Regions from separate parts of the Kitasatospora sp. NA04385 genome, predicted to be linked through region 2. Evidence: predicted binding sites of a transcription regulator. Region 2 holds the regulator's gene; the other holds the start of a gene.
What was found. Region 2 encodes HrcA, which represses chaperone genes, less so after heat shock. Its sites were predicted from a motif close to TTNGCACTCNGNNNNNCNGAGTGCNAA; they were not measured.
Positions count from the first base shown of each region.

Region 1: groL (chaperonin GroEL) is a predicted target of HrcA. The motif match lies at 2,212-2,238, and genes of this name have one in related genera.

Region 1 is NZ_CP054919.1:4,506,096-4,515,212, reverse strand. Features, by position in the region: gene HUT16_RS20255 (hypothetical protein) at 2-361, opposite strand; gene groL (chaperonin GroEL) at 469-2,091, opposite strand; gene HUT16_RS20245 (cold-shock protein) at 2,413-2,619, opposite strand; gene HUT16_RS20240 (MoaD/ThiS family protein) at 3,199-3,477, opposite strand; gene thrC (threonine synthase) at 3,535-4,812, opposite strand; SAM riboswitch class I at 4,830-4,957, opposite strand; gene HUT16_RS20230 (glucosyl-3-phosphoglycerate synthase) at 5,096-6,094, shown strand; gene HUT16_RS20225 (hypothetical protein) at 6,120-6,590, shown strand; gene HUT16_RS20220 (trehalose-6-phosphate synthase) at 6,662-8,131, shown strand; gene otsB (trehalose-phosphatase) at 8,189-9,037, opposite strand; gene HUT16_RS20210 (DUF3263 domain-containing protein) at 9,084-9,117, opposite strand, start outside.
Region 2 is NZ_CP054919.1:2,512,940-2,522,056, reverse strand. Features, by position in the region: gene hemW (radical SAM family heme chaperone HemW) at 1-97, shown strand, start outside; gene HUT16_RS11005 (DUF3097 domain-containing protein) at 112-957, opposite strand; gene HUT16_RS11000 (hypothetical protein) at 1,060-1,767, shown strand; gene HUT16_RS10995 (hypothetical protein) at 1,819-2,406, opposite strand; gene htpX (zinc metalloprotease HtpX) at 2,437-3,357, opposite strand; gene hrcA (heat-inducible transcriptional repressor HrcA) at 3,665-4,738, shown strand; gene dnaJ (molecular chaperone DnaJ) at 4,825-5,961, shown strand; gene HUT16_RS10975 (16S rRNA (uracil(1498)-N(3))-methyltransferase) at 6,061-6,804, shown strand; gene HUT16_RS10970 (S41 family peptidase) at 6,951-9,117, shown strand, end outside.

The sequences.
Region 1 (9,117 bases), 2.0 Mb from region 2:
ATCAGACGAGCCCGCCGACCGGGGCGACCGCGACGCCGCGCTTGCCGCACACCCAGTGCGGGTCCGGGCCGAGCTCCGGCTCGACCCCGAGCGCGTGCGGATCGTCCTCCTCCTCGGCGCAGGCGGTGCACAGCGGCCAGCGCCCGTACGACTCCAGCAGCGCGTCCTGGACGTCCTGGGCGATCAGGCCGAGGACGAACTCGCACCCGGCGGGCCACTGTTCGAGCCACCAGCGGCGGTGCGTGACGGCGTCCTCCACCAGCGAGACGATCGCCGCGTCGGCGACGTCCCGGGCGGTGAGGTCGGCGAGGATCAGCGCCCGGGCGCTGTGCAGGGCGGCTTCGATGTCGGAACTGGCCATCCGCCCATTGTCCCAAAGCGCCGCGGCGGCCGGGAACGCCGTGAGGGCGGCCTCACGAAGGAGGCCGCCCTCACGAGCGAACGCGTGGAACGTCGGATCCCGGAGGATCAGAAGTCCATGTCACCGCCCGGCATGCCGCCGCCGGCGGCCGCGGCGGCCTTCTCCGGCTTGTCGGCGATGACGGCCTCGGTGGTGAGGAACAGCGCCGCGATGGAGGCGGCGTTCTGCAGCGCGGAGCGGGTGACCTTGGCCGGGTCGATGATGCCGGAGGCGACCAGGTCGACGTACTCGTTGGTCGCGGCGTTCAGGCCGTGGCCGGCGGGCAGGTTGCGGACCTTCTCGACCACGACGCCGCCCTCGAGGCCGGCGTTGGTCGCGATCTGCTTGATCGGGGCCTCCAGGGCCACCCGGACGATGTTGGCACCGGTGGCCTCGTCGCCCTCCAGCTCCAGCTTGTCGAACGCGACACCGGCCTGCAGCAGGGCGACGCCGCCACCGGCGACGATGCCCTCCTCGACGGCGGCCTTGGCGTTGCGCACCGCGTCCTCGATGCGGTGCTTGCGCTCCTTGAGCTCGACCTCGGTGGCCGCGCCGGCCTTGATGACGGCCACGCCGCCGGCCAGCTTGGCGAGGCGCTCCTGGAGCTTCTCGCGGTCGTAGTCCGAGTCGGAGTTCTCGATCTCGGCGCGGATCTGGTTGACCCGGCCGGCGACCTGGTCGCTGTCGCCGCCGCCGTCGACGATGGTGGTCTCGTCCTTGGTGATGACGACCTTGCGGGCGGTGCCGAGCAGGTCGACGCCGGCGTTCTCCAGCTTGAGGCCGACCTCCTCGGAGATCACGGTGCCGCCGGTCAGGATGGCGATGTCGCCGAGCATGGCCTTGCGGCGGTCGCCGAAGCCCGGGGCCTTGACGGCGACGGACTTGAAGGTGCCGCGGATCTTGTTCACGACCAGGGTCGAGAGGGCCTCGCCCTCCACGTCCTCGGCGATGATGACGAGCGGCTTGCCGCTCTGCATGACCTTCTCCAGCAGCGGGAGGAGGTCCTTGACCGAGGAGATCTTGGAGTTGGCGATGAGGATGTACGGGTCCTCGAAGCTCGCCTCCATGCGCTCCAGGTCGGTGGCGAAGTAGGCGGAGATGTAGCCCTTGTCGAAGCGCATGCCCTCGGTGAGCTCGAGCTCCAGGCCGAAGGTGTTGCTCTCCTCGACGGTGATGACGCCTTCCTTGCCGACCTTGTCCATGGCCTCGGCGATGAGCTCGCCGATCTGGGTGTCGGCGGCCGAGATGGAGGCGGTGGAGGCGATCTGCTCCTTGGTCTCCACGTCCTTGGCCTGGGCCAGCAGCTGGTCGGAGACGGCGGCGACGGCCTTCTCGATGCCGCGCTTGAGGGCCATCGGGTTGGCGCCGGCGGCGACGTTGCGCAGACCCTCGCGGACGAGCGCCTGGGCCAGCACGGTGGCGGTGGTGGTGCCGTCACCCGCGACGTCGTCGGTCTTCTTGGCGACCTCCTTGACCAGCTCGGCGCCGATCTTCTCGTACGGGTCCTCGAGCTCGATCTCCTTGGCGATGGAGACACCGTCGTTGGTGATCGTGGGGGCGCCCCACTTCTTCTCCAGGACGACGTTGCGACCCTTGGGGCCGAGCGTGACCTTCACGGCGTCGGCAAGCTGGTTCATGCCACGCTCAAGGCCGCGGCGGGCTTCCTCGTCAAAGGCGATGATCTTGGCCATCAGAAGTGGTCCTCCGGGACACGGTCGACTGCTCGGACCAAGGGGTGCCCGCGACGGACGGCCCAGGAGAGCGGGGGTCCCTTCCCCTACCGCTTCCGGGGCCTCACCGGCCCGGTCCGTTTGTCACTCTCACACTGTGAGTGCTAACGCCAATGATTAGCACTCTGGGGTGGCGAGTGCAAGCCCATGGGGGCTCCGGCGGCGGCCCCGGCGGGAAACCGCGGGGCCGCCGGGGAAAGCCGACAGGCCCGCCCCGGACGCCGTCGCGTCGGGGCGGGCCTGTCTGTGCGTCTGTGCGGGGTCGTGCGGTCAGCCGGTGCCTCAGGCGCCGGCGGCGCGGACCATGTCGGCCTGCGGACCCTTCTGACCCTGCGAGATCTCGAACTCGACCCGCTGGCCCTCTTCCAGGGTGCGGTAGCCGTCCATCTGGATCGCGCTGTAGTGGACGAACACGTCCGCTCCACCGTCGACCGCGATGAAGCCGTAGCCCTTCTCGGCGTTGAACCACTTGACGGTGCCCTGAGCCATTCCGAACTCCCCTTGTGCTGTGCTGGCCCTTCAGAGATCCGCGGGACGCGGACCCGGAGGTCTGGAAGACCGGCCTGGGGACTCCCCCCCGTACGGCGCAGCCTCTGTCGCGGCTGAATGTATCCGGATATGCGCCCTGTGCAACAGGCCCAATTTCCGGGGAAAGTCCGGGCCGGTCGGGGGATATCGCGGGGCGAAAGGCGCACCGTCCGACAATTGCCACCGGACATAACGGACGGGGTACCGCAAAACGCCGCCACAATTCTGACGGCGGCCTGACAGAACGGGCGGCCGCGGGCGGCGACGTACGGCGGGCGGCCCGGTACCCGTCTCAGCGCGCGGGACGGAACGGGGTCCTGCACGGGCGGGGCGCGGTGCGGAAAACGAGGATTGAACCGGGCCGCGGAGGGGAACGGCCCCGACCGAGACTCTACTCCCCGGCTCCCGGCCGAATTGCGGCGCCCCGCCCGGAGGGAAAGCCGCAGGTGCGCGGGCATTGTCCCCGGTACGCACGAAACCGCCGCCCGGTCCGGACAATTGAATTCCGAACCGAACGGCGGTCGCGGTAATGCGGGGCGGTCAGCAGCCGCCGGCCACCGCCGGAATGATCGACACCGAGGCGCCGTCCTTGATCTCGGTCTCCAGGCCGTCGGCGAAACGCACGTCGTCGTCGTTCACGTACACGTTGACGAAGCGGCGCAGCTTGCCGGTGTCGTCCAGCAGGCGGGCGGCGATGCCGGCGTGGTTCGCCTCCAGGTCCGCGATGACGGCGGACAGGGTGGCGCCCTCGGCGGTCACCTCGGCGGCGCCGCCGGTGTAGGTGCGCAGGATGGTCGGGATGCGGACGGTGGCGCTCATGCGGTGCTCCTCGGGGCGTGGGGTGTCCTGCGGCTGGGGGTGTCCTGCGGCTGGGTGTCAGGCGGTGGCGAGGCCGGCGGCGCGGAAGGACTCCAGCGTCGGGCGGATCACCGCGGTCATACCGGCGTCGGCGACCGCGTCGAGGGTCTTGAGGCCGTCGCCGGTGTTGATCGCGACGGTCTCCTTGGCCGGGTCCAGCTGACCGGTCTCGACCAGCTTCTTCAGCACGCCGACGGTCACGCCGCCCGCGGTCTCGGCGAAGATGCCCTCGGTGCGGGCCAGCAGCTTGATCGCCTCGACCACCTCGACGTCGGTGACGTCCTCGACCGCACCGCCGGTGCGGCGGGCGATGTCCAGCACGTACGGGCCGTCGGCCGGGTTGCCGATCGCCAGCGACTTGGCGATGGTGTCCGGCTTGACCGGCTTGATCACGTCGCGGCCGGCCTTGAAGGCGGCGGAGACCGGGGAGCAGCCCTCGGCCTGGGCGCCGAAGATCTTGTACGGCTTGTCCTCGACCAGGCCGAGCTTGATCAGCTCCTGCAGGCCCTTGTCGATCTTGGTGAGCTGGGAGCCGGAGGCGATCGGGATGACGAGCTGGTCGGGCAGCCGCCAGCCGAGCTGCTCGCAGATCTCGAACGCCAGGGTCTTGGAGCCCTCGCCGTAGTACGGGCGCAGGTTGACGTTCACGAAGCCCCAGCCCTCGCCGGCCGGGTCGCCGATCAGCTCGGAGCAGAAGCGGTTCACGTCGTCGTAGTTGCCGTCGATGCCGACCAGCTCGCCGCCGTACACCCCGGCCATCACGACCTTGCCCTGCTCCAGGTCGTGCGGGATGAACACGCAGGACTTGAAGCCGGCCCGGGCGGCCGCGGCGCCCACCGCGCCGGCCAGGTTGCCGGTGGAGGAGCAGGACAGCGTGGTGAACTCGAAGGCGCGGGCGGCCTCGATCGCGCAGGCCACCACCCGGTCCTTGAAGGAGTGGGTCGGGTTGCCCGAGTCGTCCTTGATGTGCAGCTGCGCGGTGAAGCCCAGCTCGCGGCCCAGGTTGTCGGCCTTGACCAGCGGGGTCCAGCCCGGGTTCAGGTTCGGCTTGCCGGCCACGTCGGCCGGGACGGGCAGCAGCGGGGCGTAGCGCCAGATCGACGCCGGGCCGGCCTCGATCCGCTTGCGCAGCTCCTCGGCGTCGTAGCCCTGGTAGTCGTAGGCGATCTCCAGCGGACCGAAGCACTCGAGACAGGCGAAGTCCGGACCGAGCGGGGAACGCGCACCGCACTCGCGACAGGACAGCGCGGTCGCGGGACCGAGGTCGACGGTGGATGCGGCGGTGTCAACAGCCATGGTGGCGAGGCCCTTTCTCCTCATCTTCCCCGGATCGCGGTCGCGTCCGGGACGGAATTGGCACCTGTCCCGCCGGGCCTGCTGGCCGCGCGGGAGGGTTGCCGGGACTTCGACGGGCCGTTCCCTCAGTCCCTCTGGATGAGCTCTGTGAAGTTGTGGTCGTACGCTGCGAGCGACCCCCGCGTGCGAAGGCGCGCCTGCAATACGAAGACTGTATCCGAAGGCCCGTGCGGACCGACCCCCGCGTCCGACACCCGAGACGAACCGAGACAGGGAGCGAGACTTGCCGGAGCAGCCCGAGCCCGGGGTACTGCCGGAGGCGGCCGACTGGCTGCGCCGCCGTTCGTGGACGGCCGCCGACCGGCCGCTCGACCTGCTGCTGGAGGCCAAACGCGCCGCCGGCCCGGCCGGCACCGTCAGCGTGGTGCTGCCCGCCCTGGACGAGGAGTCCACCGTCGGCGAGATCGTCACCGCGATCCGCACCGAGCTGGTCGAACGCGTCCCCCTGGTGGACGAACTGGTGGTGGTCGACTCCGGCTCGCAGGACGGCACCGCCGCCGCCGCGGCCGCCGCCGGCGCCCGGGTGGTGCACCGGGACGACATCCTGCCCCGGCTGCCCGCCGAACCCGGCAAGGGCGAGGTGCTGTGGCGCTCGCTGCTCGCCACCAGCGGCGCGATCGTCTGCTTCGTCGACGCCGACCTGCGCGAGTTCGACCCGGCGTTCGTCTCCGGCATCGTCGGCCCGCTGCTCACCGACCCGGACCTGCACCTGGTCAAGGCCATGTACGACCGCCCCTTCGAGGCCGACGGCACCGTCGTCCCGGCCGGCGGCGGCCGGGTCACCGAACTGGTCGCCCGCCCGCTGCTCAACCTGCACTGGCCGCAGCTGGCCGGCTTCGTCCAGCCGCTCGGCGGCGAGTACGCGGCCCGCCGCGGCCTGCTGGAGCGGCTGCCCTTCCCGACCGGCTACGGGGTCGAGCTGGGCCTGCTGGTCGACGCCCTGGAGCTGGCCGGGCTGGACGCGCTGGCCCAGGTCGACGTCGGCGTGCGGCACCACCGGCACCAGGACGGCCAGGCCCTCGGCCGGATGGCCGCCACCATCTACCGCACCGCCCTGGAGCGCCTGGACCGCACCCACCGCCTCAAGGCCGACCCGGACCTGGTCCGCCCGCTGCTCACCCAGTACACCCGCACCCCCGGGGGCTTCACCCCCCGCACCCACCCCGTCCCCGCCACCGAACGCCCCCCGATGGCCACCGTCCCCGAGTACCGCAACCGCTGAGCCGCCGCCCCGCGTCCGTCCCGGCGTGGAACCCACCCCGCGCCCCGGGCGCCCCGGCGTCGGCTGCCTCGCCCTGCTCCTCGCGCCCGTCCTGGGGTTCCTGGTCGAGACCCGGGTGCTGGGGCTGATCGAGGACACCTGGTCCGACTGCGCGGGCGTGGCCCGGCAGGTCGCCCACGACCTGACCGACGACCCCCGGTTCGACGTGCTCAGCCCGTACGCCTTCGGCTACCTGCTGCTGCCGCCCGCCGCCGTCCTGCTGGCCCGGTGCCTCACCCGCCGCTCCCCCGACCTCCTCACCCCCGCGCTCGCCGCGGCCTGCGCCGCCCTGCTGGCGGCCCTCACCGTCGCCGCCGTCGACCTGGAGCGCAACCTGACCCCGCCGCACGGGTTCTACCTGCCCGCGAACTGCCCCGACGGCCGCCCGCCCTGGCTGCCCGGCTTCCTCCCGGCCCGCGACTCCGGGCCGCCGATCGGCTCCGTGACCGGCGGCTGACCCCGAGAGTTCACCCGGCGCGGGCCGCGCCGAGTGGTTTGGTCCGCTGGTCGCACGGCAAGGTTGGCTGTATGGCCGATCACGTGTCCGAACGCCCCCAGCAGTCCGGAGCCGCCCCGATCCTGGTGGCCTCCAACCGCGGGCCGGTGTCCTTCCGCTCGGAGGACGACGGCACGCTGACCCTCCGCAGAGGCGGCGGCGGCCTGGTCTCCGGGCTGTCCGCGATCGACGACCCGAACGCGGTCTGGGTCTGCGCCGCGCTCTCCGACGCCGACCGCACCGCCGCCCGGCAGGCCCCCGAGGGGCGGCTCGACCGGGCCGGGCACGACGTCGGCGGACAGGCCGTCCGGATGCTGGACATCGATCCGGAGACCTTCGCCCGCGCCTACAACGGCGTCGCCAACTCGACCCTCTGGTTCGTCCACCACCTGCTCTACCAGACGCCCCTGCAGCCCGCCTTCGACGCCGGTTTCCGCACCGAGTGGGCCGCCTACACCGCCTACAACACCGCCTTCGCCGAGGCGCTCGCCGCCGAGGCCGCCCCCGGCGCCGCCGTCCTGGTGCAGGACTACCACCTCTCGCTGGCCCCCGCGCTGCTCCGCGAACTCCGCCCCGACCTGCGGATCGGCCACTTCTCGCACACTCCCTGGGCCCCGCCGGACTACTACCGGCTGCTGCCCGACGACGTCGCCGCGGCCGTCCTGGAGGGCATCCTCGGCGCCGACCGGGCCGCCTTCCTCACCCGCCGCTGGGCCCTCGCCTTCGCCGACTGCTGCGCGGCCGTCCTCGGCGCGGAGGTCGACCGCGACGCCCTCACCGTCACCCACGGCGGCCGCACCACCCGGCTCGGCGTGCACGGCCTCGGCGCCGACGCCGAGTTCCTGCGCGAGCGCTCCCGCCGGCCCGACGTCGACGAGCGCCTCGCCGCCCTGCGCGCGGCCGTCGGCGACCGGCGCACCATCGTCCGGGTCGACCGCACCGAGCTCAGCAAGAACATCGTCCGCGGCCTGCTCGCCTACCGGCACCTGCTGCGCACCCGCCCCGAGTGGCTCGGCAACGTCGTCCACGTCGCCTTCGCCTACCCCTCGCGCACCGACCTCGCCGAGTACCGCGACTACACCGCCGAAGTGCGGCGCGTCGCCGAGGAGATCAACGCCGAGTTCGGCACCGACGACTGGCAGCCGCTCGTCCTGCACGTCGACGACGACTTCCCGCGCTCCCTCGCCGCGTACCGGCTCGCCGACGTCGCCCTGGTCAACCCGATCCGGGACGGCATGAACCTGGTCGCCAAGGAGGTCCCCGTCGTCTCCGACCGGGGCTGCGCCCTCGTGCTGTCCCGGGAGGCCGGCGCCCACGCGGAGCTCGCCGACGACGCGATCACCGTCAACCCGTACGACGTGATCGCCACCGCCGACGCGCTGGCCGAGGCGCTCGCCATGCCCGCCGGCGAACGCGCCGACCGCACCAAGCGCCTGGCCGCCGCGGCCACCGCGCTCCCGCCCCAGCAGTGGTTCCTGGACCAGCTCGACGCGCTCCGGTAGCCGCCGGGCCGGGGCGCGGGGAGCCGAACGGTCCTCCGCGCCCCCGGCCCGGCCCGCTCAGTGCAGCAGCAGTTCCGTCAGCCCGTTCAGCAGGTCGACCACCCCGGCCGGCCCGGCGACCACCAGGTCCGCGCGTTCGGCGAGTTCGGCGACCGGGGGCTCGCCGGTGACGGGGCCGCTGCAGACCAGCAGGCCCGGGTGGCCCGCGGCGCGGCGGTCGGCGACCTCCGCGTAGGCGGCGAGGTCGCCGAGGTCGTCGCCGGCGAAGACCACCGGGCCCGCGTCCCGCTCCGCCAGGAAGCCGCGGAGGGCGACGCCCTTGTCGACCCCCGGCGGCCGCAGTTCGAGGACCATCCGGCCGGGTTCCACCACCAGCCCGTTGCGGCGGGCCAGCGCGTCGAGCGGGCCGCGCAGCCGCTCCAGCAGCGCGTCCGGCTCGGGGGCCCGCCGGGTGTGGACGGCCAGCGCGCGCTCCTTGTCCTCCACGAAGGTGCCCTCGGGCACGCCCAACCCGCGCAGCAGCGAAGGCAGTTCGTCCCGCACCACGGCCACCCCGGGCGGGGGCGGGGCGGCGGTGACGGCGTTGCTGCGCGCGTCCCAGCGCTCGGCGCCGTAGTGGCCGAGGACGGTGAGGTGTTCGAGCCCGGGGACGTCCGCGAAGCCGCCGTACGCGGCGGCGGTCGCGGCGGGCCGCCCGGTGACCACCACGACCGCGCCGACCAGCGGGGCGAGCGCGGCGAGGGCCGGGACGACGCCCGGGTGGGCGCGGGCCCGGTCGGGGTCGGGGACGATCGGGGCCAGCGTGCCGTCGAAGTCGAGCCCCACGACGGCGGACTTCGGGTCGGCGAGCAGGCCCGCCAGTCCGGTCCGCCCCGCCCGGGTCGTGATCTGTGCAGCGATTCCCATGCCCCGACGCTACCCGCCCCCGGGGGTCGGCAGCCCTCCGGCCGCGTCACTGCCTGGCGTCGCGCCGCTCCTGCCGGACC
Region 2 (9,117 bases):
CCTGCTGGAGCCCGTGCCGTACGCGGCGGGCCGGGCGGCGCTCACCCTGCGCGGGCGGCTGCTGGCGGACGGGGTGGTCCGCGACCTGGTCGACTGACCCGGTCCGGGGGCTCAGGCCCCGGCACCGCCCGGCAGTGTGACGAAGTCGATCAACTCCTCGACCCGGCCCAGCAGTTCCGGCTCCAGGTCCTTCCAGCCGTCGACCGCGGCGAGGATCCGCTTCCAGGCGGCGGGGGTGTCCACCGGCCAGCCCAGCCGGCGGCACACCCCCTCCTTCCAGACCTCGCCGCGCGGCACCGCGGGCCAGGCGGGGATGCCCAGGGCGGCCGGTTTGACGGCCTGCCAGACGTCCACGTACGGGTGGCCGACGACCAGCACGTGGTCGCCGGTCACCCGCTCGGCGATCCGGTGCTCCTTGGTGCCGGGCAGCAGGTGGTCGACCAGCACGCCCAGCCGGCGGCCGGGGCCGGGGGCGAAGGAGTCGACGATGGCGGGCAGGTCGTCCACGCCCTCCAGGTACTCCACCACCACGCCCTCGATCCGCAGGTCGTCGCCCCAGACCCGTTCGACCAGCTCGGCGTCGTGCCGGCCCTCCACGTAGATCCGCGACTCCCGGGCCACCCGGGCCCGCGCGCCCGGCACCGCGACCGAACCGGACGCGGTGCGCCCCGGGCCGCGCGGCGGGGCCGGGGCGGCCGCGGCGGGCCGCACCAGCGTCACCACCCGCCCCTCCAGCAGGAACCCGCGCGGCACCAGCGGGAACACCCGGTGCTTGCCGAAGCGGTCCTCCAGCGTGACGGTGAACCCCTCGGCCGTCCGCTCGCAGCGCACCACCGCCCCGCAGAACCCGGTGGCCGCCTCCTCCACCACCAGGTCCCGCTCCGCCGCCACCTTCGGGGCCGGCTGCTGCCGCTTCCACGGCGGGGTCAGATCCGGTCCGTACTCCCTGCTCCGCATGGTCGGCAGTCTACGGACCCCGCCGCCGGGCCGACGGCGCGTCAGGCCGCGGCCGGGGCGGGTGTGCGAGGGTACGGAGCGGGCGGGGACGGGAGGGCACGGGTGCGCGGACGGGGCTGGACGGCGGTGGCGGCGGCCACCGCGATCGTGCTGGGCGCGACGGGCTGCACTGGCGCCGCCGCCCGGACGGGACCGCGCGCGCTGCGGGACGCGCTGCTGACCGCCGACCGGCTGCCGCCCGGCTACGCGCTGCGCACCGGCGCCGCGGACCTCACCACCACCCGGGCGCCGAGCGGCGGGGGCAGCCCGGAGCCGCTGGCCGAGGTGCCCTGCGAGGAGCTCGACACCGACTCCTTCCTGACCCGGCACGCCCCGCCGCTGGAGGACGTCGCGGTGGGCGTCGAGCGCCCCCCGGCCGACGACCTGGACCGGGGCTGGTCCGGCCGGGAGTCGCTGGAGCGCTACCCGCCCGGCCGGGCCGCCCGGATACTGGCCGACCTGCTGGCCGCCGCCCTGCGCTGCGCCGCCCCCGGCACCGCGCTCGTCGACGGCACCCGCAGCGAGCGGACGGTGGCCGTCGAACCGCTCGGCGGCGGTCTGCTGCTGCACGTCACCTGGCGCGCCGTCGACGGCGGCGGCCCGGTCTGGACCGACCGGACCGCGGTGCTGCGCGACGGCGACGTGCTGCTGGTGGTGCAGGAGAACGGCGGCGAGCGGGAGGCCGCGGACCTGCGGGCGGTCGTCGACGCGGCGGTGGCCGCCTACCAGGACGCCTACCAGACCGCCTACCAGGACGTCGGCCGGGGCTGAGCCGGGGCTGAGCCGGAGCTGAGCCGGGCGCGGGGACGGGCCCCCGCGGGCTCAGTCCTCGATGCCGGGAGCGCCCCAGACCGGGAACCAGCGGGACAGGTCCGGCTCGATCCGCAGGTCGTCGCGGAGCAGGTGGGAGACCTCGATCTCCAGCGGGTTGTCCCGCTTCTCCTGCCCGGCGACCTTGCACATCGGGTAGAAGGTGCCGCGCTTGTACAGGTACACCAGCGCCAGCGAGCGGCCCTCGGCGTCCCGGAAGCCGACCAGCGAGCAGAGCAGCTGCGGCCCGAAACCGCCGGCCTCCAGCTCGCTGTTGACCGCGTGCAGGTCGTTGACCAGGTCGGGCAGCTCGTCGGGGGTGTGCCGGGCCAGCAGCCAGGAGTACCCGTACGCGTCCCGGGACGCCTCGACCGGCACGCCGCCGCGCCCGGTGTCCGCGTCCAGCAGCGCCCGCACCTGCTGCTGCACCTCGGTGAAGGCCGCGCCCTCGACCGCGGCGAAGCAGACCGATCCCAGGCCGGTCGGGAGGAACCCCTTGGCGGCCTGCAGGGTCAGCGCCGCCGACGGGACGCCGAACAGCTGGTCGAGGTCGGGCTTCACCGGCTTGCTCCGGCCGAACAGGGCGTCCAGGAATCCCACGCGGAAAGCTCCTTCTGACGGTGGACGGGCTCAGCGCCCGAGTTCTTCGGAGACCTTCCGCAGCTGTGCCAGCCGCTGCTCCAGCGACGGGTGGGTGGCGAACAGCTGCGAGGCCGCCTCCTTGGCGCTCAGCGCCGGGGCGAAGTAGAAGGCGTTGTACGGCTGGGCCTGCCGCAGGTCCTTGCTCGGGATGGCGGCGATCTGCCCGGTCACCTTGGTCAGCGCCGAGGCCAGCGCGGCCGGCCGGCCGGTCAGCTGGGCGGCCGCCCGGTCGGCGGCCAGCTCGCGGTAGCGCGACAGCAGCCTGGTCAGCAGGAAGCTGATCGCGTACACCACCATCGAGGCCAGCGGGATCAGCACCATCGCGATCGCCGCGTTCTGGTCGTTGCTGTTCCGGTTGCCGCCGCCCATCATCCCGCCGTACAGGGCGATCCTGGTCATCGCGCCGGCCAGCACGCCGAGGAAGCCGGCCACCGTCATCACCGCGACGTCCCGGTGCGCGACGTGCGACAGCTCGTGGGCCAGCACGCCCTCCAGCTCCTCCGGCTCCAGCCGGCGCAGCAGCCCGGTGGTCACGCAGATCACCGCGTTCTGCGGGTTGCGGCCGGTGGCGAAGGCGTTGGGCATGTCGTTGTCGGCGACCGCGACCCTGGGTTTGGGCATGTCGGCCAGCGCGCACAGCCGGTCCACCGCGCCGTGCAGCTGCGGGTACTGCTCGGGGGTCACCCGGTGGGCGCCCATCGCCCGCTCGGTGATCTTGTCGGAGAACCAGAACTGCGCGACGAACAGGCCGCCGGAGATCAGCACCACCAGCGGCCAGGCGCCGCGCAGCAGCACGATCAGCAGGCCGGTGAAGCCCACGTAGACCAGGCCGATCAGGAACATGGTGGTGACCATCCGGCCGGTCAGGCCGCGGTCGGGGGTGAACCGGGAGTGCTGTGCCGCCGACATCGCTGCTCCTCCTCTGCGCTTCGTGCGGCCCGGACCCGCGGCCCCGCCGCGCCGTCCGCCCCGCTCGTCTTCGATGCTGCCACCGGGCGGGCCCGCGGGCACCATCCGAAACGGTGGGAATTCGGTGGGAACGGGACACCCCCCGGGCGCGTCGCGGCGCCATCGGACGAGGATCACGCGGGCGTACCGTTCCTGCCGTCAGGCCCTGGCCGTACACTGGCACGTACGGTTCTGGCACTCTGCCCGGCTGAGTGCCAGGCCCGGACCGGACACCGGAACAACGGACGACGACGGAGGTGCGTGCCCCATGCCGGACGACGGCAAGCCCGACGGCCGACTCATCGACACGCGCCCGTCCGCCCGGCCGCTGGACGAGCGGCGGCTCGCGGTGCTCAGGGCGATCGTCCAGGACTACGTGGGCACCGAGGAGCCGGTCGGCTCCAAGGCGCTGGTGGAGCGGCACAACCTGGGCGTCTCCCCGGCCACCGTCCGCAACGACATGTCCGCGCTGGAGGAGGAGGGGTACATTCACCAGCCGCACACCAGTGCGGGCCGGATCCCCACCGACAAGGGCTACCGGCTGTTCGTCGACCGGCTCGCCGAGGTCAAGCCGATGACCGCTCCGGAGCGCCGGGCGATCCGGCACTTCCTGGAGGGCGCGGTCGACCTGGACGACGTGGTCGCCCGGACGGTGCGGCTGCTCGCCCAGCTGACCAGGCAGGTCGCGGTCGTCCAGTACCCCTCGCTGACCCGCTCCACCGTGCGGCACATCGAACTGGTGTCACTCACCCCGGCCAAGCTGATGCTGGTGCTGATCACCAACACCGGCCGGGTCGAACAGCGGATGGTCGACTGCCCCGCCCCGGTCGGCGAGGCCCTGCTCGGCGACCTGCGGGCCAGGCTCAACAGCATGGCGGGCGGCTGCCGGCTGCCCGAGGTGCCGACCGTCCTGGAGGACCTGCCGGCCGGCTTCGAGCCCGCCGACCGGCCCGCGGTCAGCACCGTGCTGACCGTCCTGTTCGAGGCGCTGGCCGAACAGAACGAGGAGCGGATCATGCTGGCGGGCACCGCCAACCTGACCCGCTTCGGCCACGACTTCCCGCTCACCATCCGGCCGGTCCTGGAGGCCCTGGAGGAGCAGGTGGTGCTGTTGCGCCTGCTGGGTGAGACGGCCGACTCGGCGATGACGGTCCGGATCGGCCACGAGATCGCCTACGAGGGGCTCAATTCCACGTCGGTGGTCTCGGTCGGTTACGGTTCGGGCGACCAGAGCGTGGCAAAGCTGGGAGTGATCGGTCCGACCCGGATGGATTACCCGGGCACAATGGGGGCGGTGCGCGCGGTGGCACGGTACGTCGGCCAGATCCTGGCGGAGTCGTAGCGGGACGGCGCGTCCGCAGCGGAACGGCGCAACAAGCAGCGTGCTGTCGCAGGCACTTCTAGAGGCGGAACAAACCGGAGCATTTGGTGGCCACGGACTACTACGCGGTACTCGGCGTCCGACGCGACGCGGGGCAGGACGAGATCAAGAAGGCGTTCCGGCGCCTCGCCCGTGAACTGCACCCGGACGTCAACCCGGACCCGAAGACGCAGGAGCGGTTCAAGGAGATCAACGCCGCCTACGAGGTGCTCTCCGATCCGCAGAAGCGCCAGGTCTACGACCTCGGCGGGGACCCGCTGTCGCCGGGCGGCGGCGCGGGCGGCTTCGGCGCGGGTGCGGCCGGGTTCGGCTTCTCCGACATCATGGACGCCTTCTTCGGCGCCGCGACCGGCCAGCGCGGCCCGCGCTCGCGCACCCGCCGCGGCCAGGACGCCATGATCCGGCTGGAGATCACCCTGGAGGAGGCCGCCTTCGGCACCACCAAGGAGCTCCAGGTCGACACCGCCGTCACCTGCACCACCTGCAACGGCGAGGGCGCCGCGCCCGGCACCTCCGCGCAGACCTGCGACATGTGTCGCGGCAAGGGCGAGGTCTCCCAGGTCACCCGGTCCTTCCTGGGCCAGGTCATGACCTCCCGCCCCTGCCCGCAGTGCCAGGGCTTCGGCACCGTCGTCCCCACCCCCTGTCCAGAGTGCGCCGGCGACGGCCGGGTCCGCGCCCGCCGCACCCTCACGGTCAAGATCCCGGCCGGCGTCGACAACGGCACCCGGATCCAGCTGGCCGGCGAGGGCGAGGTCGGCCCCGGCGGCGGCCCCGCCGGCGACCTGTACGTCGAGATCGCCGAGACCAGCCACCCGACCTTCCAGCGGCGCGGCGACGACCTGCACTGCACCGTCACCATCCCGATGACCGCCGCGTCGCTCGGCACCCAGGTGCCGCTGCAGACCCTGGACGGCCTGGAGGAGGTCGACATCCGGCCCGGCACCCAGTCCGGCCAGTCGATCCCGCTGCACGGCCGCGGCATCACCCACCTGCGCGGCGGCGGCCGGGGCGACCTGATAGTGCACGTCGAGGTGCAGACGCCCACCAAGCTCGACCCGGAGCAGGAGGAGCTGCTGCGCCGGCTCGCCATGCTCCGCGGCGAGGAGCGTCCGTCCGGGCAGTTCGCGCCCGGCCAGCAGGGCCTGTTCTCCCGGCTGAAGGACGCCTTCAACGGCCGGTGAGACCCGTACCACCCGGGCCGGGAGCGGCGGGGGGCTGCGCGCCCCCGCCGCTCCCGGCCGGTTTTTTCGATGGGCCCTGCTGAGAGGACCGCTGCACCGATGACCGCACCCGTGTTCGTCGTCGACGACCTGACGGGGACCGCCCCCGGCGCGACCGTCCGGCTCGACGGCCCCGAGGGCCGGCACGCCGTCGCCGTCAAACGCCTGGAGCCCGGCGAGGCGCTCACCCTCGCCGACGGCCGCGGCCGCGGCGCGGACGGCACCGTCGCCGCGCTGCACGGCAAGGACGCCCTCGACGTCCTGGTCACCGCCGTCCGCGAGGAACCCGCGCCCGCGCCCCGGATCACCGTCGTCCAGGCCCTCCCCAAGGGCGACCGCGGCGAACTCGCCGTCGAGACCATGACCGAGGCCGGGATCGACGCGATCGTGCCCTGGGCCGCCTCCCGCTGCATCACCCAGTGGAAGGGCGAGCGCGGCGCCAAGGCGCTCGCCAAGTGGCGGGCCACCGCGCGCGAGGCCGGCAAGCAGTCGCGGCGGCTGCGCTTCCCCGAGGTCCGGGACGCGGTGACCACCCGGCAGCTGCTGCCGCTGCTCGCCGCCGCGGGCTTCGCGGCCGTCCTGCACGAGGAGGGCGCGCTGCCGCTGGCCACCGCGCAGCTGCCCGCCGACGGCGAGATCGTCCTGGTCGTCGGGCCCGAGGGGGGCGTCTCCCCGGAGGAGATCGCCGCCTTCGCCGAGGCCGGCGCCGCGCCCTACCGCCTCGGCCGCTCCGTCCTGCGCACCTCCACGGCGGGCGTCGCGGCCGGCTCCCTGCTGCTGGGCCGCACCGGCCGCTGGGGGTGACGGGCGGGGCGGGCCTCCCCGGGGCCCGGCGCCCCGCGCGGCGGGTTTCGTGCTCCGTGCGGCGGGTTTCGGGTCCGGCGCCCCGCGCGGCGGGTTTCGGGTCCGACCTCTGACGTGGCGCCGCGGTTCCCGCCTAGGCTGGCGGGATGACGGAATCGACGCGCGGCTACCTGCGCCACCCCCACCTGCACGGCGACCTGGTGGCCTTCGTCGCCGAGGACGACGTCTGGCTGGCGCCGGTGGACGGCGGGCGGGCCTGGCGGGTGACGGCGGACCAGGTGCCGGTCGGCGCGGTGCGGTTCTCGCCGGACGGGCGGTCGCTGGCCTGGGCCTCGACCCGGGACGGCGCGCCGGAGGTGCACGTCGGCCCGGTGGAGGGCGGCCCGGCGCGGCGGCTGACGTACTGGGGGAGCCCGCTCACCGCGCTGGTCGGGTGGAGCGGCGACGGCCGGCCGGTCGCGATCACCACCGCCGGGCAGGAGACGATCCGGCGGACCTGGGCGTTCGCGGTGCCGCTGGACGGTGGGGAGCCGTCGCGGCTGCCGTACGGGCCGATCGGCTCGCTGGCCTTCGAGCCGGTGCCGGAGGGCGCCGGCGGCGGCCGGGTGCTGCTGGGGACGCACAACCGGGAGGCCGCGCACTGGAAGCGCTACCGGGGCGGCCGGGCCGGGAAGCTGTGGATCGGCGGCGCCCGGTTCGAGCGCCTGCACGCCGACCTGGACGGGCAGTTGGAGTGCCCGCTGTGGGTCGGCGACCGGGTGGCGTTCCTCTCCGACCACGAGGGCACCGGGCGGCTGTACTCCAGCCTCCCGGACGGCTCCGACCTGCGGGCGCACGGCCCGGCGGACAGCGGGTTCTACGCCCGGCAGGCGTCCACCGACGGCACCCGGGTCGTCTGGCAGAGCGCCGGTGAGCTGTGGCTGCTGGACGACTTGGACGGCGCCCGGCCGCGCCGGCTGGACGTCCGCCCGGCCGGGCCGCGCACCCGGCGCCGCCCGCACCCGACGGCCGCCGCCGGGCAGGTGGAGAGCGCCGCGCCGGACCGCACCGGCCGGGCCGCGGCCGTGGTGGTGCGCGGCACCGTGCACTGGGTGACCCACCGGGAGGGCCCGGCCCGGGTGCTGGACGAGACGCCCGGCGCACGGGCCCGGCTGGCCCGGGTCGTCCCCGGCGAGGACGGCGCGCAGGGCGCGGTCTGGGTCACCGACGCCGAGGGCGACGACGCGCTGGAGCACGCCCCGGCGGTGCTGGGCGCCGAGCGCCGCCGGCTGGCGGCCGGACAGCTCGGCCGGGTGCGCGCCCTGGTGGTCTCGCCGGACGGCCGGCAGCTCGCGGTGGCCTCGCACGACGGCCGGGTGCTGCTGGTGGCGCTCAGCGACGGCGCGGTGAGCGAGCTGGCGCGCAGCGCCGACGGCGAGGTCTCCGGACTGGTGTTCAGCCCGGACTCGGGCTGGCTGGCCTGGTCGCAGCCGGTGCTCGGCCCGTGGTCGCTGCGGCAGATCATGCTCGCCGACCTGACCTCGCGCACCGTCGGCGAGGCCACCCCGCAGCGCTTCCACGACTACTCGCCGGCCTTCACCGCGGACGGCAGGCACCTGGCGTTCCTCTCGGTGCGCAGCTTCGACCCGGTGTACGACCAGCACGCCTTCGACCTGTCCTTCCCCGGCGGCACCCGCCCGTACCTGCTGACGCTGGCCGCCGAGACCCCGTCGCCGTTCGGCCCGCAGCGCGGCGGGCGGCCGGCGGGCGGCGAGGAGGAGGAGCCCAAGGAGAGCGAGAAGGACGCCGCGGTGCCGGTCACCCGGGTCGACCTGGAGGGCCTCGCCGACCGGATCGTGCCGTTCCCGGTGGAGGCCGGGCGGTTCGGGGTGCTGCGCGCCGCGAAGGACGGGGTGCTGTGGACCAGGTACCCGTTCGGCGGCGAACTCGGCGACAGCGCCGCCTCGTTGGACGACGAGCCGGCCCGCACCGCGCTGGAGCGGTTCGACCTGCGCAAGCGGCGGGCGGAGGAACTGCTCACCGGCGTCGACGCGTTCGCGGTCAGCGGCGACGGCGCCCGGCTGGCGGTGCTGGAGGACGGCTCGCTGCGGATCGTGCCCGCCGACCAGAAGGCCGGGGAGGACGAGGAGGGCGACGTCGGCCTGGACCGGGTCCGGGTGACCGTCGACCCGGCCGCCGAGTGGCGGCAGATGTTCGACGAGAACGGCCGCCTGATGCGGGACAACTTCTGGCGCGCCGACCTGGGCGGCGTCGACTGGGCGGGCGTCCTGGCCAGGTACCGGCCGCTGGTCGAGCACCTCGGCAGCCGCTCCG